DNA from 2 places in the Marinagarivorans cellulosilyticus genome. Region 2 is predicted to be linked to the other one. Evidence: predicted binding sites of a transcription regulator. Region 2 holds the regulator's gene; the other holds the start of a gene.

Region 1 (14,947 bases), 1.1 Mb from region 2:
TTTCTGTTGATTGAATATTACTGTGGTTTGTTTTTATCGAGCTGCGCTTATGGCATCGGGTAGCCAAGTCACTAGCTCTGGTTTTAGCGCCAATATAGTCATTAGTAAAACTTGAATGCCAATAAACGGTGCAACGCCACGGTAAATATCGCTGGTTTTAACGCTTTTAGGAGCTACTCCTCGCAAGTAAAACAGGGCAAAGCCAAATGGTGGTGTTAAAAAGGATGTTTGCAAGTTAAGCGCAATCATTATGCCAAGCCATATCGGGTCTACGCCCATCATCAATAGTGCGGGGCCTACTAGCGGTACCACGACAAAGGTGATTTCGATGAAATCTAGAATAAAGCCAAGTAAAAAAATTACGACCATGACGATTAGCATCGCGCTAAAAACGCCGCCAGGCAGGGTAGCGAAAAACTGCTCTATAAGCTCTTTGCCGCCGTAACCAATAAATACCAGCGAAAAAATAGACGCCCCAAGCAAGATGGTAAAGACCATACAGGTAATTTTAGTGGTGGTTTGCATAACGCCTTTAAGGATACCTAGCGATAACTGCTTTTTAGCCAGTGCCAGTAGTGTGGCCGCAAGGGCACCTACGGCCGCGGCCTCTGTTGGGGTTGCAAGGCCGCTGATGATTGAGCCAAGAACCAACACAATAAGCATGACTGGTGGCAAAATGCTGAGCCAAAGCTGGCTTTTTGCTTTGCTTTCGCATTCTACTCTAGGCGCTGTTGCACCTTTAAAAACGCCGGTGGCCAGTAAGTAAATGAGGTAGAGCAGCACCAAAATAAAGCCAGGTACAACCGCGCCCATAAACAGGTCGCCAACAGAAACAGGGGCTGCATTGAATATGCCTTGCTGTAGCTGGGCTTGCTGGTAAGCGTTGGATAAAATATCGCCTAGTAAGACTAATGCGATAGAGGGCGGGATAATTTGGCCCAAAGTGCCGGTTGCGCAAATGGTGCCGGTGGCAAGTTTTGGGCAGTAACCTTGCTTAAGCATAGTTGGCAGCGACATCAGTCCCATAGTGACAACCGTAGCGCCCACAATACCGGTACTTGCTGCTAGCAGTGTGCCCACCAAAACTACCGAAATGCCTAGCCCTGCCGGCAGTCGGCCACAGGCTTGCGCCATATTTTCGAGCAATTCTTCGGCAAGTTTTGTGCGCTCTAGCATAACGCCCATAAAAATGAATAGGGGTACGGCAACAAGGGTATTTTTGCTGTAAACGCCAAATAGGCGCTCTGAAATGTACAATAAATCTTGTGGGTTGAAGTGGCCGCTAATAATGCCGATGCCTGCAAACCACAGGCTTACGCCTGCTAGGGTAAAGGCCACCGGGTAGCCCAGCATTAAGGCGGCACATACACACAAAAACAATAAGAAGGGGATCCACTCAATCATGTTGCTGCGCCTCTGGGCTGTCTGTCACTGCGCCTTCTAGCTCAAGCTGGCCAAGGGTGGCCAATTGCCTGAATGAGTCGGCGATGGCCTGTAAGGCGAGTAAGGCGCCGTTAACCACTAAAAGCGATTTCAACAAAAAAACGGCGGGCAAGCCGCCTGCGTCAGCGGAGGTTTCTTGAATGGCCCATGCGCTGGTTACGAAACCCCAACTTACAAGTGCGGTCACAAGCGCAAAAGGTAGTAAAAACGCGATATTGCCTACAAGGTCGACCCAGGCTTGGTATTTTCGGCTGCAGCGGCGATAAAAAATATCAACCCGCACATGCCCTTGTTCTGCCAACGTATATGCGCTGGCAAGCATAATCACTGTTGCGTGCAAGTAAGTCACAAGTTCTTGAGCGGCAACAGAATTGGCGTTTAGTAGGCCGCGTATTATGACGATACCTGCCATAAGTACCACCATAGCTAAGGTGAGCCAAGCGACAGAGCGGCCGATAGATTGATTAATGCTGGTGCCAATAGCAGCTAGCGTTTGGTAGCGCTCGAAAAGAAGCATCATTGCCTTATACCCAAGTTAGGGGTGAGCATTATAGCCTTATAACTTTAATTGCCCAGAGATCACACTTAAGCAAGTTTCCATAAAATTGAAACAAAACTGTAATAATTCGCGATTAGGATGGCGCCATCTTAAACAAGTGTGCGGCCGCAAGTGCGGTTCATTCAACATTAACGAGGGTTTATTGTGAAAAAATTACTGATGGCAGCGGCGTGCGTTGCAAGCTTTTCATTGGCGCCACAAGCGTTCGCAAACCGTGACCACATCATGGTTGTGGGTTCATCGACAGTTTTTCCATTTTCAAAAGTTGTTGCTGAGCGTTTCGGTCGTAAAACAAATTTCAAAGCGCCTAAAATCGAGCCTACCGGTACTGGCGGCGGCTTTAAAGAGTTTTGTAAAGGTGTGGGCATAAGCACTCCTGATGTTTCCAATGCTTCTCGTCGCATTAAGTCGAGTGAGTTTGAAGACTGCCAAAAAAATGGTGTGAAAGACATCGTTGAAGTCTTGATTGGTTATGACGGCATCGTCATTGCCAACTCAGTTAAGGCCAAGCCTATGACTCTAGAGCTTAAGGATATATTCCTAGCGCTAGCGAAGAAGGTTCCAGACCCCAAGGGCACAGAAACCTTAGTTGATAACCCCTATGTAACATGGAAAGACGTAAATCCTGCGTTGCCAGCTACAAAAATTGAAGTGTTAGGCCCACCGCCTACTTCTGGTACCCGCGATGCCTTTGTTGAGCTAGCGATGGAAGGCGGTTGTAAAACCTTCCCATGGATTAAAGCCATGAAAGGCACCGACAAAAGCAAATACAAAGCTTTGTGTCATGGTATTCGTGAAGATGGCGCCTATGTTGAAGCGGGCGAAAACGACAACTTGATTGTGCGTAAGCTCAGCGAAAGCCCAAAGGCGCTCGGTATTTTTGGCTTTAGCTTCCTTGATCAAAACGCAGACAAAGTACATGCAGCTAAAGTGGGCGGTCATGCACCTACGTTCGAAAGTATTTCTGATGGCAGCTACATCGTTTCGCGTCCATTGTACTTTTACGTAAAGGCAGCGCACGTAGGCGTTATCCCTGGCATCCAGGAATTCTTAGCTGAGTTCACTAACGATCGCGCTTGGGGTGACGAAGGTTACTTAACCGATAAAGGCTTGATTCCGCTATCAGCCAAAGAGCGCGCTAAAGTGGGCGCCAGTGTTAAGAAGTTGGAATCACTTTCGCTTTAAGATGCCGTGTTGTGCTAATCTTGCGCCCCAAATTGGCAGCACCAATTAACAGCGTGTGATTAGCCAGTGTCACTGTCATCAAGACGACATGAAAACCATTGAAAATAGCCCATAAGCCTTGTGGGCTATTTTTTTGTATCTGAGTTAGGTAGCTATCGTGGAACCATCAGTACTTGTTATTGCTATTTTTGTGTTGGGCTCTTTAGCCTTTCTGGCTGGGCGCTCGCGCTCTGTCGCAATATCACAAAATGTTGGCGGCATACGTTTTTTAAACTCATTGCCGTTTTATTACGGCACGCTTACGGCCCTTTGGTGCGCGATCCCGTGCTTTGCGGTGCTGGGCGTGTGGATGATCTTTGATGATCTTATCATTCGCAATGCGGTGCTTTCATCTTTGCCGGAAGAGGCGATAGCGCAAGCCGGCGATAACGTAGGCTTACTGCTTAACCAAATTCAAAATATTGCTGCGTTGTCCGCGGGTGCTGACGATGCCCCAGACTACATGTTCGTTGCGGCAGAGCGTTTACAGTCTTTACAGGCTACCAGCCGGTGGGCCATGACGGGGGTTATTCTCGTGTGTGCCTTGGTGGGATCTATTTTTGTATGGAGCCAAATCCAGCCTCAGCTTAAGGCGCGCTTTAAGGTAGAGAAGGTCTTTAGAAACTTCCTCTTTTTGTGTTCAAGCTTGGCGATTTTAACTACTGTCGGCATTGTGGCTTCTGTGCTGTTTGAGTCTATCCGCTTTTTTACCCAAGTACCTATTACAGAGTTCTTGTTCGGATTGGAGTGGAGCCCGCAAATGGCTATTCGCGACGACCAGCAGGGTAGCTCGGGTAGCTTTGGTGCTATTCCGCTATTCACCGGCACGCTATTGATTGCAGCCATTGCCATGATTATTGCCGTACCTTGCGGTTTGATGTCGGCCATCTTCTTATCCGAATACGCCGGTGCGCGCACCCGCGATATTATCAAGCCTATGCTTGAGGTTTTGGCGGGTATCCCTACCGTGGTTTATGGTTTTTTTGCGGCGTTAACCGTGGCCCCGTTCATTCGCGATTTAGGCTTCGATTTGGGCTTGGATCAATGGTTAATTATTAGCTCTGAAAGTGCGCTGGCCGCTGGCCTTGTGATGGGCGTGATGATTATTCCTTTTGTCTCGTCGCTATCGGATGACGTGATTAATGCTGTACCGCAATCTTTGCGCGATGGCGCTTTGGGCTTAGGGTCGACCAAGTCCGAGGTCATTAAACAAGTTGTTATTCCCGCCGCGTTACCGGGTATTGTCGGTGGCGTATTGTTAGCGGCTTCGCGCGCTATTGGTGAAACCATGATTGTGGTAATGGCTGCAGGTTTGGCTGCTAACCTCACGCTTAACCCGCTAGATTCTGTAACCACTGTTACCGTGCAAATTGTGACGCTATTAGTTGGCGACCAAGAATTTGATAGCCCGAAAACACTCGCGGCTTTTGCTTTGGGTTTGATGCTATTTGTGGTCACCCTCAGCTTAAATTACCTTGCCCTGCACATTGTTAGGAAGTATCGAGAGCAATATGACTAAGCCATCATCTACAAAACAAGCAGAATTAGTCCAAAAGAGCTTAGCCAAGCGTTATGCGGCAGAAAAGCGATTTAAAGCTTTTGGTATTGCTTCTATTTCATTTGGCTTGGGCGCGTTACTGGTGTTGTTTGTCGAAATATTCGGCGGCGGCATGGGCGGCTTTCGGCAAACAGAAATGGCGTTGGAAATCGAGTTCGATGCCGATACGCTCGAAGTTTACGACGCCACAAACCCTGATGAAATATTAGCGGGTAATTACTCTGGTCTTATTAAAGCTGCGCTAAAAAAGCGTTTTCCTGATGTGACGAATCGACGTGAAAAGCGTGCGCTTTACAGTATGGTGAGCGTGGGGGCTAATTATCAGTTGCGGGATTTACTCGCGACCGACCCAGACTTACTTAATAGCACACAGCGCTTATGGGTATTGGCCGATGATGATATCGATACCTACTACAAGAGCTTATCTGGCGAGCCTTATGCCGAGCGCATGACAGAGCAACAGCTTAAGTGGGTTCAAAGCTTTGTGGATAGCGGCGATATTAAAACCGTTTTCAATACGCGCTTTTTTACCGACGGTGATTCCAGCGAGCCAGAAATGGCCGGTATTCGCGGGGCGGTATTGGGCAGTTTATTAACACTGCTGGTGACTTTAGCATTGTCATTCCCTGTGGGAGTGGCGGCCGCGATTTATCTAGAAGAATACGCCCCCAGCAACCGTTTAACTGACTTTGTTGAAGTGAATATTAATAACCTGGCGGCCGTGCCTTCGATTATTTTTGGCCTGCTGGGTTTGGCAATATTCATTAATGTGTTTGAAATGCCGCGCTCTATCCCCTTGGTAGGCGGCATGGTATTAACCTTAATGACACTGCCAACCATTATCATTTCGAGCCGCGCGGCCATTAAGGCTGTGCCACCGAGCATCCGCGAAGCAGCCTTAGGTATTGGCGCGTCAAAAATGCAGATGATTTTGCACCACGTATTGCCTTTGGCGATGCCAGGCATGCTGACCGGCGCCATTATTGGTATGGCGCAGGCGTTGGGCGAGACGGCGCCGCTGTTAATGATTGGTATGGTGGCGTTTATTATGGATATACCAGGCTCCGTCACAGACCCAGCTACCGTAATGCCGGTGCAAATATTTTTGTGGTCCGATAGCCCAGAGCGTGCCTTTGTTGAAAAGACATCGGCGGCGATTATGGTGCTACTCATGTTCCTTATGTTTATGAATGCCCTTGCGGTATTGCTGCGTAAACGCTTAGAGCGTCGCTGGTAAGAGCGCGCTTAATTAACCGGCACCCATCGGCCAATAACTCTTTTGGTCGATAGGGGTGCTTCTTGTCATAAAGGTGTAATAAGATGCAAGAAACCGTTATCGAGCCAACACGTATTAAACCTCAAGCAAATGCCGCGCAAGAGGCTTCTGCTCGCTCGCAGCAAACGATTAAACCAACAACTTCTAAAGATACTAGTGCAATGAAATCCAATAGATCGCCCTCTGAAATTGCCGAAAGCGTGACCAAAACAGTCGGTAAGCCGCTGGCCGATAATGCAAAGCTTTCCATGCGTGACGTTTGTGTGCATTACGATCAAAAACAAGCGGTTTACGATGTAAACTTGGATATTGCCGAAAACCAAGTGGTGGCGTTGATTGGCCCTTCAGGTTGCGGTAAATCAACGTTTTTGCGTTGCATGAATCGCATGAACGATACCATCGATATCTGCCGTGTTAGTGGCAGCATTCAGCTTGATGGTATGGATATTTACGATAGCAAGTTAGATGTAGTACCGCTGCGCGCACGTGTGGGCATGGTATTCCAGAAGCCTAATCCGTTTCCTAAATCAATTTACGATAACGTCGCTTATGGCCCTCGTATTCACGGCTTGGTTAACCGCCGCACCGATCTGGACGAAATTGTAGAATCCAGCTTGCGCCGCGCGGGCTTATGGGAGGAGGTTAAAGATCGTTTGGCCTCGCCAGGCACTGGGTTATCGGGCGGGCAGCAGCAGCGCTTGTGTATCGCGCGCACCATTGCCGTTAGCCCAGAAGTTATCTTGATGGACGAGCCTTGTTCGGCACTTGACCCTATCGCTACGGCAAAAATTGAAGAGCTTATTGCTGAGCTAAGCCAAAACTTTACCATTGCGATTGTTACCCACTCGATGCAGCAGGCTGCCCGAGTATCAAATCGTACCGCTTACTTTCACTTAGGGCGCTTAATCGAGGTTAACGAAACCGAAAAGGTTTTCACCAACCCTGACCACGAACTTACGGAATCGTATATTACCGGCCGTTTTGGTTAATGTGCTGCCAAAATATTCGTCGCATGCATCCTTGCTATTGAAAAATAGTTGGCGCGCATGCGATGCTGGTGGGCTAGTCGTAACATTTACTAAAATCACACATTTCATCACGTTATTCAGGTAGTACAAGCATGGAAAACCTTCAAATCGATCAGCACATCTCCCGTCAGTTCAATGCTGATTTAGAGCACCTGCGCGAGCATTTATTGGAAATGGGTGGCTTGGTTGAAGAGCAGGTAGCTGATGCTGTTCGCGCTATTGAAACAGCCGATAGTGGGCTTGCTGAAAAAGTACTGCGCACTGAGGAAGATATCGACAGCCTTGAGGTCTCGCTAGATGAAGAGTGCACCCTAGTACTGGCGCGCCGCCAGCCTGCGGCCTCTGATTTACGCTTAGTATTAATGGTGACAAAAGCCAACCGCGATCTAGAGCGCATGGGTGACGAGGCCGATAAAATTGCCCGCATGGCCATTGCATTAAACGATGCTGGTGGCGCCATTTCACCGCGCGGATTCGTTGAGTTGCGCCACATCGCCAACAGCGTACAAGCCTTAGTGAATCAAGCGTTAGATGCTTTTGCTCGCTACGACGTTCAAACGGCCATGAAAGTGGTTAAAGGAGACACCTTGGTCGATCGTGATTACGGCTCGGCCATGCGTGAACTAATGACCTACATGATGGAAGATCCGCGCTCGATTACGCGGGTGATGAATATCATTTGGGCTTTGCGCTCGTTAGAGCGCATTGGTGACCACGCGCGCAATATCGCCGAGCACGTCATATACTTGGTGCACGCTATGGATGTGCGCCACACGAGTGTGGGTGAAATCGAGGCCCAGCTTGAAGAACATGGCCATAAGCCTTCGTAGTGGTAATTACACGGCATAAAAAAAGGCTTCCTTGTGAAGCCTTTTTTTATGCCGCTTGTTAGCGTTTTGCCTTTGATTGCTAGCCTCTAGCCGCCAAACCAACCTTCTACATCCAGCGATATGCTGGCATCTCCCGCCAAGCAGGGCCATTTTTGCAAAACATCAGCCCACCGGTTGTCCTTGTGTTCATTTAAGTAACGAGAGCAATTTGGCGAGCTAAGTGCGCCGCCTTGATAGAACAATGCCTCGATTGCGTAGTGAACGGCTAAGTCGAGTTGATTGGCAAATTCCTCACCCAGCAGGGCGTGTACAACAATGTTGGATAGGCTCATATCCATGGGCGATAAGGGCGTGCCGCAGGCCAGTTGAATGCGGTCGTTCACTTCCTCAATCATGCGATGTGATAGATAGGCCTCATCCAATAAGGCGACTAGGCCCGTATGTCCGTTGACAAGCTCCGGCGGCGAAATAAAAAAATCTTCGGCAATGGTCATGAACGCTTGGCCTTGCTCGTAAATTTCGGCCTCTTGCATTAATGCGGTAAGCGCTTCTAAAAAATCGGGGACGTGCTCAATGTACTGTGTGATGAACTGGGCTAATGCAGCTTCTGGCGCATCGCCCGGTATTTTTATGGTGTGGTGAAGGTGCGGTAGCTGAGCAGCAGCGAACCGTACAAGGCAATTGTCTTTTGCGTCTTGCTGAGAGGCCTCGGCAATCAGTTGCCGGATATGAAGTGTATTAGTTGTGGTCATGCTTTTAAACATAGCTCAAGCGCAAAGAATGTGGCAAACAAATCCATCATTTATGGATTATACCGGCTATCGCCTTATTTAATGTGATGCCGGTGCAACGAATGCATTGCTTTCGGTTCTGATGAGTAGGGCGGCGACATACTGCTACTGATCACGAGAAACCATGCATTTGTGATGTTGTTGCCCCATTGTTCGTTAGATCTGGCTAGAATAGATCGCTATACTTACTTAATGTTTACCCTTCGACACGGGTAGAAAATGACAGAATTCAGACTCCCGGAGTGAATATGGTTTTAAAACGTTTAATGACCGCTAGTGCGTTGTTAGCTTCGGCAATATTTGTCTCTGGCTGCGGGGAAGATATCGCTGTAACCGCGAGCGCGCCGACACCACCTTTAGAGAATATTCCTTTTGATGCGCAAAAAGCCGAGGCTGGGGCTGCCGAGTATCAAGCCAATTGCGTTGCCTGCCACGGCGAAGATGGACTAACAACCGGTGTGGCCGGTTCTACGGCTATATTGCACCGCGTTTATGCAACGCCCGCCGCAATCGACAACGACAAGCTTGCGAACCGTTCTGTAAACGAAATGCCACCGCAGGATAAAACAGCGTGTAACTTTTCCTGCCAAGAAAACATCCAGCACCACTTTTACAAGATGTGGACAGAGCAGTTTGCTGCAAGCTCTAGCTCTACCGGTGCGAGTTCAAGTAGTGGTACAAGTAGCAGCAGCGAAACTATTGCTCCTGCCGACCGCAATGTACGCAATTACACAGCGTCGCTTGATGGTGAGTTAGATGCGCAGAGTGTAAGCCGCGGCATGGACTTATATACCGAGAAGACGTGCGCTGATTGTCATGGGGAGTATGGGGGCTATAACGGCGAGTTGTCACCGCCTTATAACTTGGCCAACACGCCAATCCACAATAACTTAGAATATTATGTCTACGATAATATTCGCTACGATACCCTTTTTGATATTACCCACGACGAGATGCCACTTGGTGCTTCAACAACTTGCGAAAGCCAGTGTGCAGAAGATGTAGCGGCCTATATGCGTAGCTGGACAGCTGAAACCGGTGATTTTGTGTTACCTAATACTTCGAGTAGTGCTGCTAGTTCTTCTTCTGCGAGTTCCTCTTCTGCACCTTCGGGGCCTACTCAAGATGAGATTGACGCTCGAGTTGCGGCCGGTAAAGCGCTTTATGATGGCGCAAGTGACAATATTTGCTCGGCTTGCCATGGTGCAGATGGTACAGCGGTGGGTATTTCACCGCGATCGCTTACGGATTTTACCGGTAGCTATGACGATATGATGGCTATTATTCGAGATGGGGTTTCGGGTACGGCTATGCCAGCGTGCACGCCCGCTGGGGATTGCGCCATGCAGTTAACTGATTACATCTGGGTGAGCTTCCTAGGTTATACGCTAACCAATGACGGCGGCACTTCACCATAAACCCAAATCGTTAATACCTTTACCTTCCTTGTAATTAAAGGCAGCATTCGCTGCCTTTTTTCATTTTATAGGATTCACTATGTCGAGCTTATCTCTTTCACCACTGGTATTGGGTTTTTGGCGCTTAAAGCATTGGGGGTATAGCCCACAGCAAATCCTCGCTTTTGTTGAACAGGCTGTCGAGTTAGGCGTTACCAGCATGGATCATGCAATGGTGTACCGCAGCGAAGCGCCTTTTGGTGAGGCGATGGCGTTAAAACCCAGCGTTCGTGATCAAATTCAAATTATTACCAAGTGCGGTATACGGCCTATGGGTTTTGGCGAGCTTGGCGCGCAAGGGGTTAATCACTATGACTTCAGCAAGGCTTACACGATGCAATCGGTTGAGGCTTCGCTGCGTGACTTGCAGACTGATCGCATCGATTTGTTATTGTTGCACCGTCCCGACTTTTTAATGGATATCAGCGAAGTTGCCGAGACTTTTGCGCAATTAAACGCGGATGGCAAGGTGCTGCACTTTGGCGTGTCTAACTTTACCCCCGCTCAGGTCGAAGCGTTGCAGTCAGCATTGCCTGATGCTTTAGTGACCAATCAAGTGGAGTTTTCCCCGCTGAATATGGCAGCCTTGAGCGATGGCACGTTTGATCAGGCTCAGCGTTTAGGTATGCGGCCAATGTTGTGGTCGTGCTTAGCCGGTGGGCGTTTATTCTCGCCAGAAAGCGAGCGCGATAAAGCCGTTGTTGCGGCGCTGCAAGGGGTAGCTCAAGAGCTTGGCGCTGATTCTATAGAGGCTGTCGTGTATGCCTGGTTGTTAGCCTTGCCTTGCAACCCTTACCCAATACTAGGTACCAGCAAAATCGCGCGCGTGGCCGATGCTGTTAAAGCGTTAGACATTAAGCTAACACGTGAGCAGTGGTACCGCATTTGGGAGGCAAGCAACGGCGCATCTGTGCCTTAGTTGTTTGCTGTTAACGGTTAGTTGTGCCCTTGTGCTAGTTTGCCATCTTCGGCTAATTCACAGCGCCCATATTCGCAAGCAATAGTGAATGTGGGCTTGCCCCAGCAGTGGGCGGTGTAAATTTCTTGGAAGTATTTTTGCTGCTCTAACATGATGGCATCGCTCGTCATGTTGCAGCCAGCAGCTTTAGCCACTTGCTCGGCGGTGTATTCGTGATTGCCGTGTTGTTTATTGCGGTGATAATTCTTCGGTAGCCATGTGCGTGCTAGCAGCCCGCTATTGGCTTGGTATTCCACCTGCTCCGACATATCGGCAAGCGCCTCGTCCAAGGCTTCCTTTACGGTTTCTTGCACCACGTGCGAGCCAACGGCGGTACCGAGTAGGGGAATAAAGTAACCGGCCACACCAGTACCCAAGCGTGAAGCACTTAAAAATGAAGATCGCCCGCCGCTTTGCAGTGTTGTAATTTTGTGGCCGTTGGCATCTAGGATGTCCAGCTGTACTTCTACGCTGGCTTGCATCGAGAGCTTTTCAATATCGATTTGGGTGATTTTAGGTCGCACAATTAAGCCGCATTGGTCGCAGCTATTGCCTACAACAGCGCTACGATAGGTTTGCGATATTACGTTTTGCACGGCGTCCGGCAGAGTTTTATTGAAGTCTACTTGCCAGCTATTGAGTAAGCCCACCACAAAAAGCCCCGTTTCTTCATACTGCTGTTGATGGGGTACTACCGGTGGTTGAATTAATACTTGAGTGTTAATGCCAGCGTTTACAACGTTGCCGTTAGCCACTTTAGAGTGGGGGACGTGAACGAGCTGGGTACACCCTGCAAACATAAGGCAGGCCAAAGCGGTAACTAATAATTTGGATACAAACATAGGTACATCAAAGACGAGTATTCGGCATTTTTTCAAATACCAATTGTTATTATTTTTACCTGCTACAACCCGGGCTTCTGGCGATGTCGCGCGTGGGTAGGTCTAGTCCCTTAGTTTGTTCTTTGAGTGTATGACGAATAGGCTGCCAATGTGAGTGCTAGTCGCAGTTGAGCTGTTATTTTGTGACCGGTTTGTCGTTTGTTTTTGTGGGGTAGGTGCCAGCTCACAACTACCCCATAGCTAACAATTACTGGGAAGCCTATTATTGTCGCCGTTTTAACAGTGTGAGCAAAAATAAGCCACTAGCGGCCAGTACAATGCTTGGCCCGGCGGGGGTGTTGTAATAGAACGAAGCCCACATGCCTGCCGCAACAGCACCCGCGCCAATTATGGCCGCGCCTGCGGCCATGGCTTCGGGCGATGTTGTAAGGCGCCGGCTTGCGGCAGCTGGTACGATAAGCATGGCTGTTATCAGTAGTACCCCAACTACACGCATAGCAAACGCCACCACTATAGCAATGGCCATAAGCAAAAGTATGCGCATAAGATTAACGGGAATTCCCTCGACTTTGGCGATATCTGCGTCAATGACCATCAGCAATAGCTTGCGCCAAAAGACCGTAATTAGACCTAGTACGGCACCGCAAACGGCGATAATCAAGTAGGCGTCGTTGCGGCTGGTTGTGAGTAAATCACCAAACAAATACGCAAATAAATCGACCGAGCTTCCCATTAAGCTAACGCTCACTAAACCGGCGGCCAAGGCCGAGTGGGACAGTAGCCCTAGCAGGGCATCGTCGCCAAGGCTGGGTTTTTGTTGCAGTAAAAAAAGTAAACCGGCCAGTGTCATGCAGCACAAAACTATAGCGAGGGTGACGTTGATGCTGGCAAATAAACCTAAAGCCACACCAAGCAATGCGCCGTGGGCTAGCGTGTCGCCAAAGTAAGCCAACCTTTGCCAAACAACAAAGGAGCCTAGCGGGCCTGCAACGGCGGCAATCGCAAATGCAGCGAGCAGTGCATTAATTAAGAAATCTGGCATAGGTGTGAGCTAGTGTTTGTGAATGGAGTGGTCGTGTTGGCAGTTGTGCTGGCCTGGCTCGACTACATCGCCGTGAATATCGTGTTGGTGATCGTGATTGTGGGTATAAATTGCGATATCTTCTGCCGCTTTTTTACCAAAAAGCTGCAGGTATTCGGGGTGCTGGCTAACGCTTTCGGGGGCGCCATGGCAGCAAACATGTTTGTTTAAGCACAAAACTTGGTCAGTTTGCGCCATAACAATGTGCAAGTCGTGAGAAACCATCAGAACACAACAGCCTAGTTCGTCGCGCAGCTGGCCCAATAGGTGATAAAGCTCGGCTTGGCCGGCTACGTCAACGCCTTGTGCTGGCTCGTCTAGTACCAGCAGTTCGGGTTTGCTCATTAATGCGCGGGCAAGCAGTACGCGCTGCATTTCGCCGCCAGACAATTTTTGCACCGGTGTTTCTAGGAGGCATTCAATATCTAGCCGCTGCACGGCGGTTTTTAATGCGGCACTTTTGCCGCAAAGGGATAAAAAGCGCTGGGTTGTGAGCGGTAGCTGCGGGTCTATAGTCAGTTTTTGCGGCATGTAGCCAATGCGCAGTTTAGCCTTGCGCTGGATGTCGCCACTGGTGGGGGTTTGCAGGCCAACAATAATACTGACAAGTGAGCTTTTGCCTGCGCCATTGGGGCCAATCACAGTCACAATTTCGCCTTTGTTCAGGTTCAGGTTGATACCCTGCAAAATTGGGTTGCCGTTAAAGCTCAAATTAATATTATTAAGCTGTATTAACGGGCTTTGTGCACTGTGTGAAAGAGGGTGATTTGTCGCAAGCATGGTGCAATCAGCTAAATTTGAAAGCGCCAAATGATACACTACAACATTTTGATATGCGCGCCTTGCCGGCGCAGTAATAGGTGAAAGTAAAAATGGGTTGTATAACCATTAGAATTTGTTGGGCCAGACGCCAGCTGCGCGCTAGTGCAGCTTTGCTGGGTTTGTTAATGGCTGTAGCGGGCTTGGCTAATGCTGGAAGTGATAAGGCGCTTAACCCGTTTGCGCCAAAGCCAACGGTAGTGGCCACCATTAAGCCTTTAGCGCTATTGGCGCAAAGCATTGCCGGTGAAGATTTCACGGTGGTAACGCTATTGCCACCGAATGCCAACCCCCATGCCCTAGCGATGACTATTGCCGATAGGCAGCGCTTAGACGATGCCAGCCTAGTGCTTTGGCTAGGTGCCGGCTTTGAACGCTTCTTAGCAAAGCCAATGCAGCAGCGGCGCGGTGCCCAGTTAGAGCTTGGTTCGTTAGAGGGGTTAAATTGGCCAGCGAAATCACCGGCCGACTTACACCTATGGCTTGACCCACACAACATTGCTCAGGCGCTTAAGGCCATTACCGTTGAGTTAACCCTAATCGAGCCTTTAAATAGAAATGTATTGGATCAACGGCTAGCCAGCGCATTACGCGAATTGGCCCAGCGAGAACAAGCGATTCAGCGCGAGCTTGACGCTTTTAAAAACGTCCCCTTTGCCGTAAGCCATGATGGCTACGCACATTTTGTAGGCGCTTTTGGCCTGAATCAGTTGGCGGCAGCGACGCGTTTACCCGAAGAGCAGCTATCTGCCCGCCGCATGTACGAGCTACAAAAGTCTTTAGCGGAGGCGAGCTGTTTAGTGGTGGAGCCTGGTGATCATTCCGGTGTTAAGCTTGCGAAGGTACTAGGCGTGCCGGCCGTAGAGGTAGACCCCTTAGGCCGTGCTCCTGAGATCACCTCTATTACCACATTGCTGCAATCATTAACCACTGGCTTTAAGCATTGCTTTAACCCTAGAAACCGCAGTTGAAGCATCAAAGTCTAAGCATCTTATTGACGCTTAATTACGGTTCTAGGTGAATCGCCAATAACTCCGCGTTAGAGCACAACGTTGATGTCCCATTGATAAAAATAAGTGGG
Region 2 (14,947 bases):
TCTTTATCTTTAGGTGACAACAAATGAATATTTGGTCAAAATTGGTAACAGCGTTACGCGGTGGCGTTAATGAAGCTGGCGAGGCGATTGTGGATAGCCAGGCGCTGCGTATATTGGAACAGGAAATTCGTGACGCTTCGGTTGAGTTACAACAATCGAAAGACAGTTTGGCTTCTATTATGGCGCGCCAAAAGGTAAGTGAAGAAAAATGTAATCAATTACGTGAAAAAGTTGCAGAGCATGAAAGCTATGCACTTAAAGCGCTAGAGCAAGACAATGAAAGCCTAGCGGCTGAAGTTGCGCAAAAAATCGCTGAGATTGAAAACCGGCTGGCTAACGAAAGTGCATCATGTGAAAGCTATGCCAGCAGTGCTTCGGATTTACGCCAAGCCATTCAAAAAGCCGACGATGATTTGGCGCAACTTAAGCACGAAGTAGATACGGTTAAAGCGACCGAAAGCGTTCAAAAAGCACAGGCTGCTGTATCGGCTAAGCATAGTGGGACTAACGCCAAGCTATTAACGGCAGCGGAGTCGCTAGAGCGAATTAAAGAAAAGCAAGCTTTGAAGTCAGCTCAAATGAAAGTCGCTGCCGAGTTAGCGCGAGATACATCGGGTGATGGGCTTGAAGCGAAGCTTAAGGATGCAGGTATAACGCCGGCAGGCAATAGCGCACAGAGCGTGCTTGCTAGGCTGAAAAACAAACAACAATAAAGCCCTTGTAATAAAGGGCGTGTACAAGGAGTCTCGTTATTATGTTTGCCATCTTATTTAGCGAAGGCATGACGCCCTTTTATCAAAATGTCAGTAGCTTTCCGACTGTCTTTTTTAGTTTTTTTCTTATCGTATCTTGTCTTTTTTGGGCGATATCAATCATGGGAATGATTGATATCGAAATCCTCGATCTGCCCGAAGCAGAAACCGGCGGCGAAGAGGGTATGGTAAACGGTGTTTCCACCGTGCTGCTTAAGCTGGGTTTAAATGGCGTCCCTATCACTATTATTATTACGCTAATAGCCTTGTTCGGCTGGTTTGTTAGTTTTTATAGCGTCTATTTTTTTCAGATATCTGATTTGATGGCGCCTATCCGTTGGGTCGCTAACGTCGCTATTTTTGCTGCATCGCTTTACGTTGCCATTCTCATAACGTCTCAGGTGATTAAGCCGTTGCGCTCGTTATTTAAAAGTATGTCTAATGATATACAAAAGAAAATCCTAGGGCAGGCCGCCGTTGTGCGTACTTCGCGGGTGGACGAAAAGTTTGGCGAAGCAGAATTTAATGATGGTGGTGCAGGCCTAATTCTTAAAGTCCGATCTTTTGATGGTGCGGTGTTTAAGCGTAACGATCGTGTTATTTTGCTTGAATACGTTGCCGAGCAAAATTTTTATAAAGTTATTGCAGAATCCGAATTCTCGCTTGGCGGAGCTGCTCAGTAATTTATTTCCAATAAATATTTAATGTGTTTTAAAGCCAATTCTACAATGGAGAACTAATATGGCTGATTTTTCTGGTATGGGAGGGCTCCTCGTTGGGGCTGTTGTTGTCTTTTTCATTATCATGGGGCTTATCTCGCTTATTAAGCTTTATGTGAAGGTCGAGCAGGGGACGGCGTTAATAGTCAACGGCCTTGGGGCGGTGCCTCGAGTGCATTTTACCGGAGCCATTGTTTATCCGTTGATCTACAAAAAGGAATTGATGCGTATATCGCTGATTACCTTAGAAGTCGATCGCCGAGGCAAAGAAGGGTTGATTTGTCGCGATAATATGCGCGCCGATATCACAGTTGCTTTTTACCTGCGCGTTAACGAAACCGAGCAAGATGTTCTTAAGGTTGCAAAATCTCTTGGCTCTGCGCGCGCTAGTGATAAGGCGGCGGTGAATGAACTTTTTAATGCAAAATTTTCGGAGGCGCTAAAAACGGTTGGTAAGCAGCTTGATTTCGTTAAGTTGTTTGAAGACAGGCAGGAGTTTCGAGACAAAATTGTTGAGGTAATCGGCAATGACCTCAATGGTTATGTACTAGAAGATGTTGCAATTGACTACCTTGAACAAACGCCCAAAGTATCGCTAGACCCGAATAATATTCTGGATGCCGAAGGTATTCGTAAAATTACCGAACTTACCGCAAGCCAAAATGTATTTACCAACAATCTTGAGCGCGATGAAGAGTTGGCGATCAAGAAAAAGAACGTTGAGACCACAGAGGCAATGTTGGAGCTCCAACGTCAACAAGCCGATGCCGAGGCGCGTCAAGAACGCGAAATAGCGACCTTAAAAGCTCGAGAGGAAGCAGAAACTAAAAAGGTACAAGAAGAAGAGCGCCGCCGTGCCGACTCGACCACTATTCAAGTGGAGCAAGATCTTCAAGTGCAAACTGAAAACCAGCGCCGAGAAATAGAAGTGGCGGAGCAAAATCGCTTGCGTGCAGTGGCTATTGAAGAAGAAAAAGTGACGCGCGCACGTGCTTTGGAAGTTGTTTCCCGTGAGCGCGAAGTTGAAATACAAAAAATTGAAGCTGAGAAGGCCATTGAAGTTGAGCGTAAAGAAATTGCTAATGTGATTCGTGAGCGTGTTGCTGTCGATAAAACGGTAGCTATTGAAGAAGAGCGCATTAATGAGGTGCGTGAAGTTTCGGAGGCGGATCGCCTTAAGCAAGTTAAAGTGTTGGCTGCTGAAGCTGATGCGGAAGAAGATAAAGTCAAGCAAGTAAAAGCGGCTGAAGCTGAAGAAATATCAGCTAAGCACAAGGCTATAGAAGTGACGACAATGGCAGAGGCCGAGTTGGAAGCCGCTTCTAAACAGGCAGAGGCGAAAAAGAAAATGGCTGAAGCTTTACGTGTCGAACGCGCGGCGCCAGGGCTTGCTGAGGCAAGTGTGCAGGCAGCTAAAGCGGAATCTTTGGAAAAAGAAGGTCTTGCGCAAGCATCTGTTATTAGAGCAAAAGGTGATTCAGAGGCGATAGTTATTCAGTCTAAAGGTGACGCCCAAGCCAGTGCTCTATTGCAATCTGGTAAAGCAGAAGCTGAAGTTATTTCTGCGAAAGGTGAGTCAACAGCAACATCTGATCGTGAAATTGGTTTAGCGGGCGCTAATGTTACCCGTGAACAATTCCGTGCAGAGGCTGATGGTTTAGTCGAGAAATTCGATGCCATGAGTAAGATGAGTGCCGATGCGCGTTCGCACGAAGAGTTCCGCATGACGTTAGAAACGGCCTTGAAAGAGGCCTTAGCGTCAATTGATGCAGGCAAAGAAATCGCGAAAGAAAATGCCGAAGTATTGGCCACAGCCCTGCAAAATGCCAAGATTGATATTGTTGGTGGCGAAGATCACCTGTTTAACAACTTCGGTAAAGCATTATCTATGGGGAAAGCCATCGATGGCTTGGCCGGTAAAAGTGACACCATTGCGGGTTTGTTAGAACGATTTGCGGGCATTAAGCTGCCAATACCGACCCATGGTCAAGGCAGTGCGCCAAATGCTCCAGTCGCTAAAGCGGATGACGCTGAAACTGTTTAATACTTGTCATATCAAGGGCGGGCGCTATTTTTGCGCTTGCCCTCCTGTCTGAAAATTTTAGTTCGTTATATATAGCCTGAATTAGGTTTTTTTGTCTGTTAGAAAAAGGAATGCGCCATGTCTACGCTTGAGTCTGTTGACGAAAAAAATGCTCTTGTTGATTCTGCTGTTGCAGAAGGAGGGGCTTATGAAATTATCCGTCAGCGTCTGCTTGAGCAGGGCAAGGCTCTAAAGAAGTCGACAGATGCGATTAATGCCGAGCGTTTAGAAGAGTTTGGCAGTACAGATATGGATGTTGTTGCCCGTGTTCGTGTGCGTACCGAAAATAATTCAGTGGCGAGGGATATTGTCCAGGTTGGTGAGTATTTATTATTCGGCTATAACGTTTTTATTGGTTTAAAAAAAGAAACTAAAGTTGAAGACGTATTATCTTTATTTTGTTTTAGTGAGGCCGATGGTGAATATAACCTAGAGCCTGTTGCACAAAGTGATAACTTTCTGTTTGAAAGTAGCTTCAAAAATGATTTTGAAGAGCTGTACCGTTATTACAAAAATACCAAGTTAACCCAGCTGACAGTTAAAAATGAACGTCTGCTAGCAGCTTTTCAAATTGGCGAGCGGCTAGAGGACGTGCGAGTTTTTCGCTGGGCTATATCGGCCGATGGTAAGACACTCACCTATATAGATAATCGTGGCGAACGCGATATTCAACTGCCAAATGCCTATGACTTTGAATGGATTGAAACACGCCGTGAAGATGTTGTACATGGCCGCCATGCGCACATCAATATTGCCGATACGGTGTTTGTCGATACCATTGGCGGCGATCTCACGATTAAAATAGAAAATAATACCGAAGATGGATTGGGGATATACCGGGAAAGTGTTGAAGATAAGACCCAATCTTTAGATGATGCCTCTGTTCACTACGCCAAAGTGGGTGCTTTAATTTTAATTAAAATATTGCCTTATCGTGAGCAGCAATGGCGTTATTTTATTTATAACACACTAACAGAAAGTGCATTGCGCATCGATGCGATTGGTGAAAGTTGTTTGCAGTTGCCAGAAGATCACGGTGTTATTTTCCCTGGTGGTTTCTATTTACAAACTGGGGAACATAAGTCATTTGATGATCCTGTTGAGGGTTTGCGCTTCAAACGTATGATTCGTTCACCTAATGGTGAAGATGCGCTATATGTTTTTTATGAGCCCGTTGAGGGTGTTGTGGCGCTGCTAAGTTATAACCTTATCGATAAAAGCTTGAAAAACCCTATATTGGGGCATGGCTATGCGCTATTCGAGGATGGCCGAATTGTTATATTTACGGCCGAAGAAGAGCCTGCGCGGGTACACCCCATGCAAATTTGGCAAAGTCCATTTGCCTCGCCAGAGTACGCAAGTAAGCAGCCGGTGAGCCAGAGCTTTTATGGTCGTATCGGTAATGCCGAATTGGTTCGTGGTGTGTCCGATCTTTATAGTATTCACCGCATTATTCAGAATCAATCTGTGTCCCTTAAGCTATACGAAGAGCTTAGCCGTACGGCACATAAGATGTTCGATAACCACTATTGGTTAGCTGAAGAAAAGTTATCTGAAATAGGGGACACGCTAAAGCAGATTGAGAAAACATCTGAATTGGTTATTGATGAATTCGAGAAGGTTGAAAGTATTCGTCAGCAGTCCTCTAAAGCTATGCAGGATGCACAAGCCCAGCAAGAAAGTTTATTGTCGGTGGCTAAGTATAACGAATGGGATACCGTAGAGGGCTACATTGAAACCATTGGTAAGCTGCGTAAACATCGTGGTTTATTGGTAACATTAAAAGATTATCGCTATATCGATCTCGTTAAGCTGGAAGAACTTGACCGTGAAATCGTTGAAGTTAGCGAGGAATTAAGCGATAAGACAGTCTCGTTTTTATCTGGTGCTGATGCACTAAAACCTTATGCGCAAAAAATATCTCAACTCGATGAGCAAGCTGAAAAAGTAGCTACTAGCCTAGAGCTAGAGCCACTTTTAGAGCGGGTTTCTGCATTGGCCGAGAACTTAGATTTGTTATCTGAGTTGATGGCGACATTAAATATTGCCGATGCTAATGTTCGAACACAAATTATTGATGCGATATCCACGGTTTACTCAAGTTTAAATCAAACTAAAGCGCGAATAAAAAACAAGCAAAAGAATGTTGGCTCTAAAGAAACGCGGGCTCAATTCTCGGCTCAGTTTAAATTGTTTTCGCAGACAATTAACAACGCTTTGGGCCAGTCTACAACGCCAGAAAAATGCGAAGAGCAACATGCTCGGCTGTTGGTTCAGTTAGAGGAATTTGAAAGCCAGTTTAGCGAGGTGGACGAATTTTTAGCCGATATTATGGCTAAGCGAGAAGAGGTGCAAGAAGCTTTTGAGGCGCAAAAGCAAAAGTTATTGGATGAACAGCAACGCAAAGCGGGCTCAGTGGTTGATGCAGCCTCTCGTATATTGAGCAGTATTGAAAAGCGATCGCTCAAATTCACGGAGGCTAATGATCTTAATACGTACTTTGCATCTGACGTGCTGGTTTCTAAAGTGCGAGACATGGTAGAGCGTTTGCGCGAGCTGAATGCTGCGGTTCAAGCAGACGATATTGATGCAAAGTTTAAAGCGATTAAAGAACAAGCGGTGCGTTCACTTCGGGATAAAACGGATATTTTTGAAGATGGCGGAAAAGTTATTAAATTGGGCCCTCGCCATAAATTCAGTGTTAATCAGCAGGATTTAGATTTAACCCTTTTACCCCGCAACGATGTGCTCAATATACATTTAAGCGGTACCGATTTTTATGAGCAAATCGAGCACGATGGCCTTACAGCGCTTAAGCCTTATTGGTCTGTATCGTTGGAGTCAGAAAGCGAAGCGGTTTATCGCTCGGAATATTTAGCTTATTTAATTATCCAAGCGGCGAGAAATAATGAAGGATCCCTGTCGAATAAAGTGCTGTATGGCGCTATAACAGATGTCGACGCGTTGACTCAACTGGTGCGGGAATTTGCTGGCCCACGCTACAAAGAAGCCTACGAAAAAGGTGTTCACGACCATGATGCTGTACGTATATTGCAAAAAATTGTGCCCTCTATGCAAAAGGCGGATACGCTAACGTACGAGCCCAATGTAAGAGCGCTGGCTCAATTGTTTTGGTGTTACTCGCAGCCTATGGTGAATGGTGCTGAGGTAGCAAAGAAAGAAAAGTTTCAATGGAAGGTTTGGGCCTCGCGTGCGCAATCGGCTGCAAAGTTGAGTGCGTTATTCGGCAGCCTTGAAGCGACGACGCTTTTAGAGCGTGAAGTGACTGCCGCAATCAAAGAATTTGTTGGGGATTATTCGCTGTCCTTTGCTGATGGCGATTGTAAAGTGGCGGCGCAATACTGTGTTGCAGAGCTTGCTAAAGACGATCTTGCATTTGCGACAACATCCTATGCACAAAAACTTATTGAGCATTTGCGTTCTGCAGTTGATATCGGTGTTTGGGATAATTACCAAAGTAATTTAAAGCATTTAGCGGCCGAGCCCGCTGCGGCCTATGCGCTAAGCCAAGCTTGGCTAAAGGCCTTAACCGAAAGTAAAGCCTTGCCCGATATTGCAGCCTATATCGATGAAGCCGCTGTTATTCTCGCTACCGATAAAATGAATGCTGGTGTGGATGTGCCGCGCAGGAATGTTGTGGTAGATCTCGATGTTAAAATTGACGGCTTATTGGGTGATCATCAAAAGTTAGATCAACAAACACTAAAGCTATCCCTTAATCGCTTTCTTAAAACTTTGCGTCATCATGTAGAAGTTTATGTTCCAAGTTATCATCGCTATTTAGTATTGCGCGCAGAAGTTATGCAGCAAGAAAGGGATAAGCTTCGCTTGGAGGAGTTCAAGCCTCGCCCATTAAGCTCATTTGTTCGCAACCTCTTAATCAATGAATCGTATTTGCCGATTATTGGCGATAACCTAGCCAAACAAATGGGTACCGTGGGGGATAGTAAGCGTACTGACCTGATGGGCTTATTGATGATGATATCGCCACCGGGTTACGGTAAAACAACTTTAATGGAATATGTTGCAAGCCGTTTGGGGCTGATCTTTATGAAGATCAACTGCCCGTCGCTTGGGCACGATGTGATGTCGTTAGACCCAGAGCATGCGCCCAATGCCACAGCGAGACAAGAGTTAATTAAGCTGAATCTAGGCCTGGAAATGGGCAATAACGTTATGTTATACCTCGATGATATTCAGCATACCCATCCCGAATTTTTGCAGAAGTTTATTTCTTTATGCGATGGAACTCGTCGCGTCGATGGTGTGTGGAAGGGTAAAACAAAGACATACGATATGCGTGGTCGAAAGTTTTGTGTGGTTATGGCGGGTAACCCGTACACAGAGTCGGGTGAAGTCTTTAAAGTGCCAGATATGCTGGCAAACCGCGCCGATATTTATAACTTGGGTGATATCTTAGGTGGTATGGATCAGCAGTTTGCCATGAGTTACATCGAAAATAGTTTGACATCCAATTCGGTGTTGGCCCCTCTGGCTTTGCGTTCTTTGGATGATGTTTACAAACTGATCGCCAAAGCGGAAGGCGAAAATATAGCGGCAACAGATTTAAGCCATGCGTACAGTGGTGCTGAAATTGCTGAAATTTGTGATGTGTTAAAAAAGATGTTTGTCGTACGCGATGTGATTCTTAAAATAAATCAACAGTACATTGCCTCAGCTGCGCAAAATGATAAATACCGAGTCGAGCCACCCTTTAAGTTGCAAGGTAGTTATCGGAACATGAATAAAATGGCTGAGAAAATCTCTGCTGTGATGACTCGCGATGAGTTAATGGCGATGATCGATGATCATTACCAGGGGGAATCGCAGCTTTTAACCAGTGGCTCAGAAGATAACCTGCTTAAGTTAGCCGAGCTTCGCGGCAACATGACACCCGAGCAACAGCAGCGGTGGACAGCAATTAAAGCCGACTTCCTTAAAAACAAAGATGCCGATAGCGATGCAGACGGCGCTCAGCGCATTGCGCTAAAAATTGCTGAGGTAACAGAAGCCCTGCAAGGTGTTGGTGCTGTATTTTCGCAGGAGTCTGCCGTGGTGGCGCCTTTGGCAGCTATCGGTCAGCAGTTGCACAGTTTACAAGGGCAATTATCATCGGACCCTTTGCGTATAGAATTGCAAGAGCCGCCCCAGCAAGCGCTCAATGCCATTGCGTCGGCTATTGAGCAATCTGGCGCGGCTATTAGCCAGTCTTCACAAAAGGCGGTGGGAGAGGCACCTGCATGGCTTGAACCTCTTGAGCTTATAGCGAATAAATTTGGTGCCTTAGAATCCGTTGTTGGCGATCAAGGCATTAAGATTGATACTGGCCACTTAGCGAATGGCCAAGGTGATCAATTGGGCCGCGTTGCTGATGTGTTGGAAAGCGCGGCTGACAAGTTAACCTCAGCCGTTGAAAAGTCCATTGATTTTGATATCACGATCGTTAAACGTATAACAAAGTTATCGGCAGAGTTGCGGGCTTTTTCTACAGAACGATTAGGTAAAAAGAAAGACAGCGATGAATTTGAAGAGCTTGGGGGTGATGAAGCTTAGGTAACGTTTATTTACGTCGCCACTGCCTTGGCAGTTTGGCGGCGATTAAAACGCCGGCTAGCGCTCCGAACAAGTGCGCTTCAAAGGATATCTGTGGTTGCGAAGGTAATACGCCTAGAATCATACCGCCCCACAATAGGATAACTACAATGGCGATAAGGAAGGTCTTTAGGCTGCGATTATACCAAGCGTTAGCAATGCCTAACGCCCATAATCCAAAAATCCAGCCGCTTGCGCCAATGTGAATATTGTTGCGGCCAAACAGCCAAACTCCAAATCCACCAAGCACAATAATTAAAAAACTCACACGCCAAAAGTAGCGTATACCGTGCGCCATGGTAATCAGCGCAAAAATGCTTAAGCCAACAATATTATTTAATAAATGGCTAACACTCCCGTGTAAAAAAGGGCTGAAGACAATACCGGCTAAGCCGTTTAGTTCGCGTGGCATAATGCCAAAGCGATTAAGTTGACCTTGAAATAACCCAGTGTTTATTGCAAAAACAGCGCACAACACGAAGACCAAAAAGATAATCGTTTTTATTTTTTTCATTAAGGGTACGCAGTGGCGTGCTATGCGCTATGTTTTAACGGTTTGGCAGCGGAGCGCGCAGGTGGGAAATAACAAATAAATTCGCTACCGCGGCCAGGCGTACTTTTAATAGTAAGCTCTGCGTTATGGCGAAGTAGTACGTGTTTTACGATGGCAAGCCCAAGCCCTGTGCCACCAGAGTTTACCGAGCGACCCGGGTCCACACGATAAAAACGCTCGGTTAAGCGGGGGATGTGTTTAGGGTCTATGCCATCGCCGTTATCGCTGACGCTCACGGTGGTGCCATCGGGGCCTTGTGCAATATCTATAAGAATAATGCCCTCGCTAGGTGTGTAGTTTATGGCATTAAACACAAGGTTGGATATTGCGCTGCGTAGCTCTTGCTCTCGGCCATAAATAAAGGCTTCTTTTGGCCCGTTAACGCTAATCAAGTGTTTACTTTCTGTGCTTATCTGTCTTGCGTCTTCAGCGACCATATCCGCAAGTGTGACTAGTGATACAACCTCTTGGCCGTGCTCTTTTTCATCGGTTTCAAGCCGGCTTAAGGTGATGAGGTCGTTAATAAGCGAGGTCATTCGCCCCGCTTGGCTTTGCATATGGGAAAGGGCTTTGTTCCACACCGGCGGAATGTTGTCGGCATCTTCTAGTGTTTCTAGGTAGCCGCGAAGCACGGTTAAAGGGGTGCGCAATTCGTGGGAAACGTTAGCAACAAAATCTTTACGCATTTGCTCCAGTTTACTTAAGCGCGAAATATCGCGCACTACAATTAAGCGCTCGTTCTGGCCAAATTTATGTACCAGAAACTCCACTTCCATAGAATTTTTTTGCGTTAAAGTATGATCAAGAGGCTCGCTAAAGTCGCCAGTTTCGTAGTAGCGGGTAAATTTGGGGAACCGAATAAGGTTGGTTATTTTTTGCCCTAAATCGATTGCTTGAAAGTTAAATAACTCGCCGGCAGCGCGATTCCACCATTCAATATTACCGCGCCCGTCAACAAGAATAACGCCATCATTGAGGGCGGTTGTCATTTCTTGTACGCGGTGTACCACTGCCTCTAAACGCAGTTTTTCTTTTTCGTGGCGGTTGTACATCAGCTGCACATCGTCAGCGATATCTGCCCATGCACCTTGGAGTTCTTCATTGGGCGGTTCGTTGCGCCGCGCTTGATTAACCCAAGCTTCTAGTTGATACAAGCGGGTAAACTGCCAGGCAATGTAGCCAAAGCTAAACGCTAGCAGGGCCATTACAGTGTGACCTGTCAAAAAACCCATAAGCGAAAAAACACAAAGCCAAATACAAAACCACCGAAATTCGGCTTTTAACCCTCTACGTAACATAGGTACCTATCATTTTTTTGTTGCTTAGGCTGATATCTTGGGCGAAAAGCGGTAGCCAGCGCCGCGCACAGTTTGAATAAAACGGTCGTGCCCTTCAAGTGTTAAAGCCTTGCGAAGGCGTCGAATGTGGACATCAACTGTGCGCTCTTCAACATACACATTCCCCCCCCATACATGGTCTAGCAGTTGGTTGCGGGTGTAAACGCGCTCTTGGTGAGTTAAAAAGAATTCCAGTAAGCGGTATTCGGTTGGCCCCATTTGCACGGGGGTCTCGCCAATGGTGACGCGGTGGCTAGAAGGGTCTAGGCGCAACGCGTCTACCACTATGGGGTCGCCAGTCGATAATGAGTCGGTGCGGCGCAAAACGGCCTTCAGGCGTGCCACAAGCTCTCTCGGAGAGAAGGGCTTGGTGATGTAATCATCGGCGCCGGCTTCCAAGCCCTGAATTTTGTTGTCTTCTTCGCCTTTGGCGGTAAGCATGATAATGGGTGTTTCAGAGGTCAGCTGGTCGCGTTTTAGGCGGCGAGCTAGCTCCATGCCGCTAGTGCCGGGCATCATCCAATCTAGAATAATAAGGTCGGGTTTTTGATCCACAATGATCGCGTGTGCACTTTGCGCGTCGCCCGCCTCTAGGCAACTGTACTCTGCCATTTCTAAAGCCACTCGCAACATGTCGCGGATTGGAGCTTCGTCGTCAACGATCAAAATCGTTTTTGATACCATTTTTAACCACCTGTAACTGCTGTTAGGTTTTCAATTAAGGTGAAGATTAAATAAATCTTTTGTTGCTGTTTTATGACAGCGCCCAGATTACTGTTGCCACTGAGCACCGTAAACGACCATTTTGCGTGCATATTGGCCACGAGCACTTTAGTTGGGAGCGACGCTATAACTCAAAACAATGCCGATAAAAATCAGCATTCCAACCCAGTTGTTGTTGAGAAAAGCTTCGAAACAGCGGGCAGGTTTACGCCCGCGAATTAAAAATTGCTGATAACCAAATAGCCCCGCAGTGCCCATCAAGCTTAGGTAGTAGGGCCAGTGCAAGCTAAAGCTGCTGCCCACAGTGAGCAGAATAATCAAGGTAAAAGCTTGAAGTGCAGCGGTGATGAGGCGGTCGTTTTCAGCAAAGAGAATGGCGGTGGACTTAACCCCAATTTTGAGATCATCCTCTCGATCGACCATGGCGTAAAAAGTATCGTAAATAATTGTCCAAAGTAGCACAGCGATGTAGAGCGTCCACATAGGTTTGGGCAAGTTTTCTGTCACGGCAGCGAAAGCCATGGGGATGGCCCAAGCAAAAGCAGCGCCCAAAACCACTTGTGGTAAATAGGTGTGGCGCTTCATGTAGGGGTAAATAGTCGTCAGTGCAACCGCGCCGAGCCCGGTGATTACCGTTGTGGTATTTGTCATCAGCACTAGACATAGTGCAATAAACAGCAAGCCTACAAAAAGGTAAAGTGCGAAGCGAGGGTCTAGCTCCCCTGTGGCGAGCGGGCGGTTCTTGGTGCGCTGCACGTGACCGTCTATCGCTTTATCGGCATAGTCGTTAATCACACAGCCGGCCGAGCGCATAACGACTGCGCCCAAAACGAAAATAAACAGCTCTGGCCAACGGGGTACGCCTTCAGAGGCAATCCACAGTGCCCACAGTGTTGGCCACAGGACTAAATAGATACCAATAGGGCGGTCTAAGCGCATCAATTGAATGCTGGCCTTAAGGGCAGGGTGCGCCAGTAAGGGCGGAACTTTGACGCGCGCAGCTGCCATGGCGATATGTGTTTTTATCATGTGTAAGCGCGTCTTTATCATTGTGAATGGTATAGCGAAAAGAGCGATTATAGCCCGCAACAGCTCGCGAATGCTAAAGCCATTGCACATCTTGGTGTATTGAGTGGTGCGAGGGTATTAATCTGGCGCGTTCACGCACGGTGCATATGCCTTTACCTTGCTAATAGTCGAGTTGGCAATTAGCCTGTTGTTGATAATTCCCGCTTAATTTCCCGAAAAGAGGATATTTCCCCATGCTAAAAACAGAGTTGGTGGCCTTAGTTGCTGAAAATGCAGGCCTAACATCACGCCAAGCCAGCGAATGCGTTGCGAGCTTTATTGAGCAAATAACCAACGCTTTGGCCAGAGGAGAAAAGGTTAGCTTGATAGGCTTTGGCAGTTTCGCCATTAAACATGTTGCTGCGCGGGCTGGGCGCAATCCTCAAAGCGGTGAGGCGATCACTATCGCGGCGCATAACTCGCCCGGTTTTAAAGCCGGTAGTGCACTTAAGGTCGCTATTAATGGGGGGCAGGGCAATGTTTAAGTTGCAATTACACTGGCAAATATTGATAGCCATAGCGGCTGCATTGTTGATTAGCCTACCGCTGTCTGTTAGTGCAGAGGTGTTTGGGATATCACTGTATGCGGTATTTGATTTTGTTGGCACGCTATTTCTACGTGGCTTGAAAATGGTGGTTGTTCCCTTGGTGTTAGCCTCGATTATTTGCGGTGTGTATGGCTTGGGTTCTGGCGAACATGTTGGGCGCTTGGGGGGCAAGACGCTTGGCTTTTATATGCTATCTAGCTTGTTGGCTATTTGCATAGGCTTGGCTGCCGTTAATATTTCTCAGCCGGGTATTGTTGATGGTGAGCCAGCTCGCGAGCAGCTGAATTTAAGTGCTCCTGAAGAGTTAGATGGCGCATTGGATAAAGTCAGCGGCAAGAGCACTGAAGACATCGCTGGTGTCTTTTTACGCATGTTACCTACAAACATAGTCGATGCTGCTGGTGATAGTAATCAGTTGTTGGCAGTCATTATTTTTGGCGTTTTATTTGGCCTGTTTATGAATAAGGCTGGCGCCAAAGGTCGGGAAACCTTGGCCAATTTTTGGCAAGGTGTTTTCGATACCATGATGCACATAACAATGTTTATTATGAAGTTTGCGCCAATAGGTGTTTTTGGCTTGGTGGCAAAAACAGCGATGGCAACAGGAGTGCAAAGTTTTATACCTTTGGCGGTATTCTTTTTAACCGTTGTGTTTGCTTTAGCTTTTCATATGTTCATTACGCTCGCGTTATTATTAAAAACCTTGGGTGGGGTAAATCCAATATTGCATTATCGAGCAATGTTTCCTGCTATGTTAACGGCTTTTTCAACGGCAAGTTCGTCGGCAACATTACCGGTAACGATGGATTGCTTGCAAAAAAAGGCAGGTGTTTCCAATAAGACGTCATCCTTCGTTATCCCTTTAGGGGCAACGGTAAACATGGACGGTACGGCCCTGTACGAATGTGTTGCGGCAATGTTTATCGCGCAAGCCTACGGTTTGGATTTATCCATTGCGCAGCAGTTTATGGTGGTATTAATTGCATTATTAACCTCTGTAGGGGTGGCGGGGATTCCATCGGCGAGTTTAGTGGCAATTGCTATTATTTTGGGGGCTATAGGTTTGCCCTTAGAAGGCATTGGTTTGTTATTGGTTACCGATAGAGTGTTGGATATGATGCGGACTGCTGTGAATGTCTTTAGTGATAGTTGCTGCGCTGTGATTATGGCAAAAGCGGAAGGTGAAACGGGTGTGCTTGCGCCAAATGATGAGATAAAACCCGAGCATGCTTAATGCTAATGTTGAACGCTTATAGCACTTAATAACCGAGCTGCCCGCTTAGCTTGAGTGCTGTGAGTGAGAGGCAATAGGGTCTTCCGCGAAGGCTGGCGGTTCCATAGGTGATACGGTATCGATCAACAGTTTTTCGATAACTTCTGCCGGTTGTGGCCGCGCAAGGAAATAGCCTTGGCCGTGGGAGCATTTTAGGTCGACTAAGGCGTCTAGCTGGTTTTGCGTTTCGATGCCTTCAGCAATAATGTCGAGCCCTAAATTATTACCCAGCTCAATAATGAAATTAACAATTGAGCGGTAATAGTTATTTTTATCAA

Evidence for each region. Region 2 encodes PhoB, which activates phosphate uptake and scavenging genes when phosphate is short. Its sites were predicted from a motif close to TGTCATAAANNTGTAACA; they were not measured.
Region 1: MARGE09_RS07640 (TRAP transporter small permease subunit) is a predicted target of PhoB. The motif match lies at 2,039-2,056, and genes of this name have one in related genera.

What each region holds. Positions count from the first base shown of each region.
Region 1 covers NZ_AP023086.1:1,926,425-1,941,371, forward strand. Annotated here, with positions in the region: gene MARGE09_RS07635 (TRAP transporter large permease) at 34-1,404, opposite strand; gene MARGE09_RS07640 (TRAP transporter small permease subunit) at 1,397-1,963, opposite strand; gene MARGE09_RS07645 (substrate-binding domain-containing protein) at 2,147-3,187, shown strand; gene pstC (phosphate ABC transporter permease subunit PstC) at 3,345-4,745, shown strand; gene pstA (phosphate ABC transporter permease PstA) at 4,738-6,021, shown strand; gene pstB (phosphate ABC transporter ATP-binding protein PstB) at 6,222-7,049, shown strand; gene phoU (phosphate signaling complex protein PhoU) at 7,181-7,918, shown strand; gene MARGE09_RS07670 (hypothetical protein) at 8,005-8,670, opposite strand; gene MARGE09_RS07675 (c-type cytochrome) at 8,958-10,127, shown strand; gene MARGE09_RS07680 (aldo/keto reductase) at 10,207-11,085, shown strand; gene MARGE09_RS07685 (hypothetical protein) at 11,103-11,966, opposite strand; gene MARGE09_RS07690 (iron chelate uptake ABC transporter family permease subunit) at 12,229-13,008, opposite strand; gene znuC (zinc ABC transporter ATP-binding protein ZnuC) at 13,018-13,827, opposite strand; gene MARGE09_RS07700 (metal ABC transporter solute-binding protein, Zn/Mn family) at 13,920-14,837, shown strand; gene MARGE09_RS07705 (Ig-like domain-containing protein) at 14,906-14,947, opposite strand, start outside.
Region 2 covers NZ_AP023086.1:3,075,949-3,090,895, forward strand. Annotated here, with positions in the region: gene MARGE09_RS12335 (PspA/IM30 family protein) at 24-713, shown strand; gene MARGE09_RS12340 (DUF1449 domain-containing protein) at 755-1,435, shown strand; gene MARGE09_RS12345 (flotillin family protein) at 1,494-3,515, shown strand; gene MARGE09_RS12350 (DNA repair ATPase) at 3,633-9,128, shown strand; gene MARGE09_RS12355 (rhomboid family intramembrane serine protease) at 9,136-9,681, opposite strand; gene phoR (phosphate regulon sensor histidine kinase PhoR) at 9,702-11,018, opposite strand; gene phoB (phosphate regulon transcriptional regulator PhoB) at 11,043-11,741, opposite strand; gene ubiA (4-hydroxybenzoate octaprenyltransferase) at 11,889-12,788, opposite strand; gene MARGE09_RS12375 (HU family DNA-binding protein) at 13,043-13,333, shown strand; gene MARGE09_RS12380 (dicarboxylate/amino acid:cation symporter) at 13,326-14,630, shown strand; gene MARGE09_RS12385 (sensor domain-containing protein) at 14,676-14,947, opposite strand, start outside.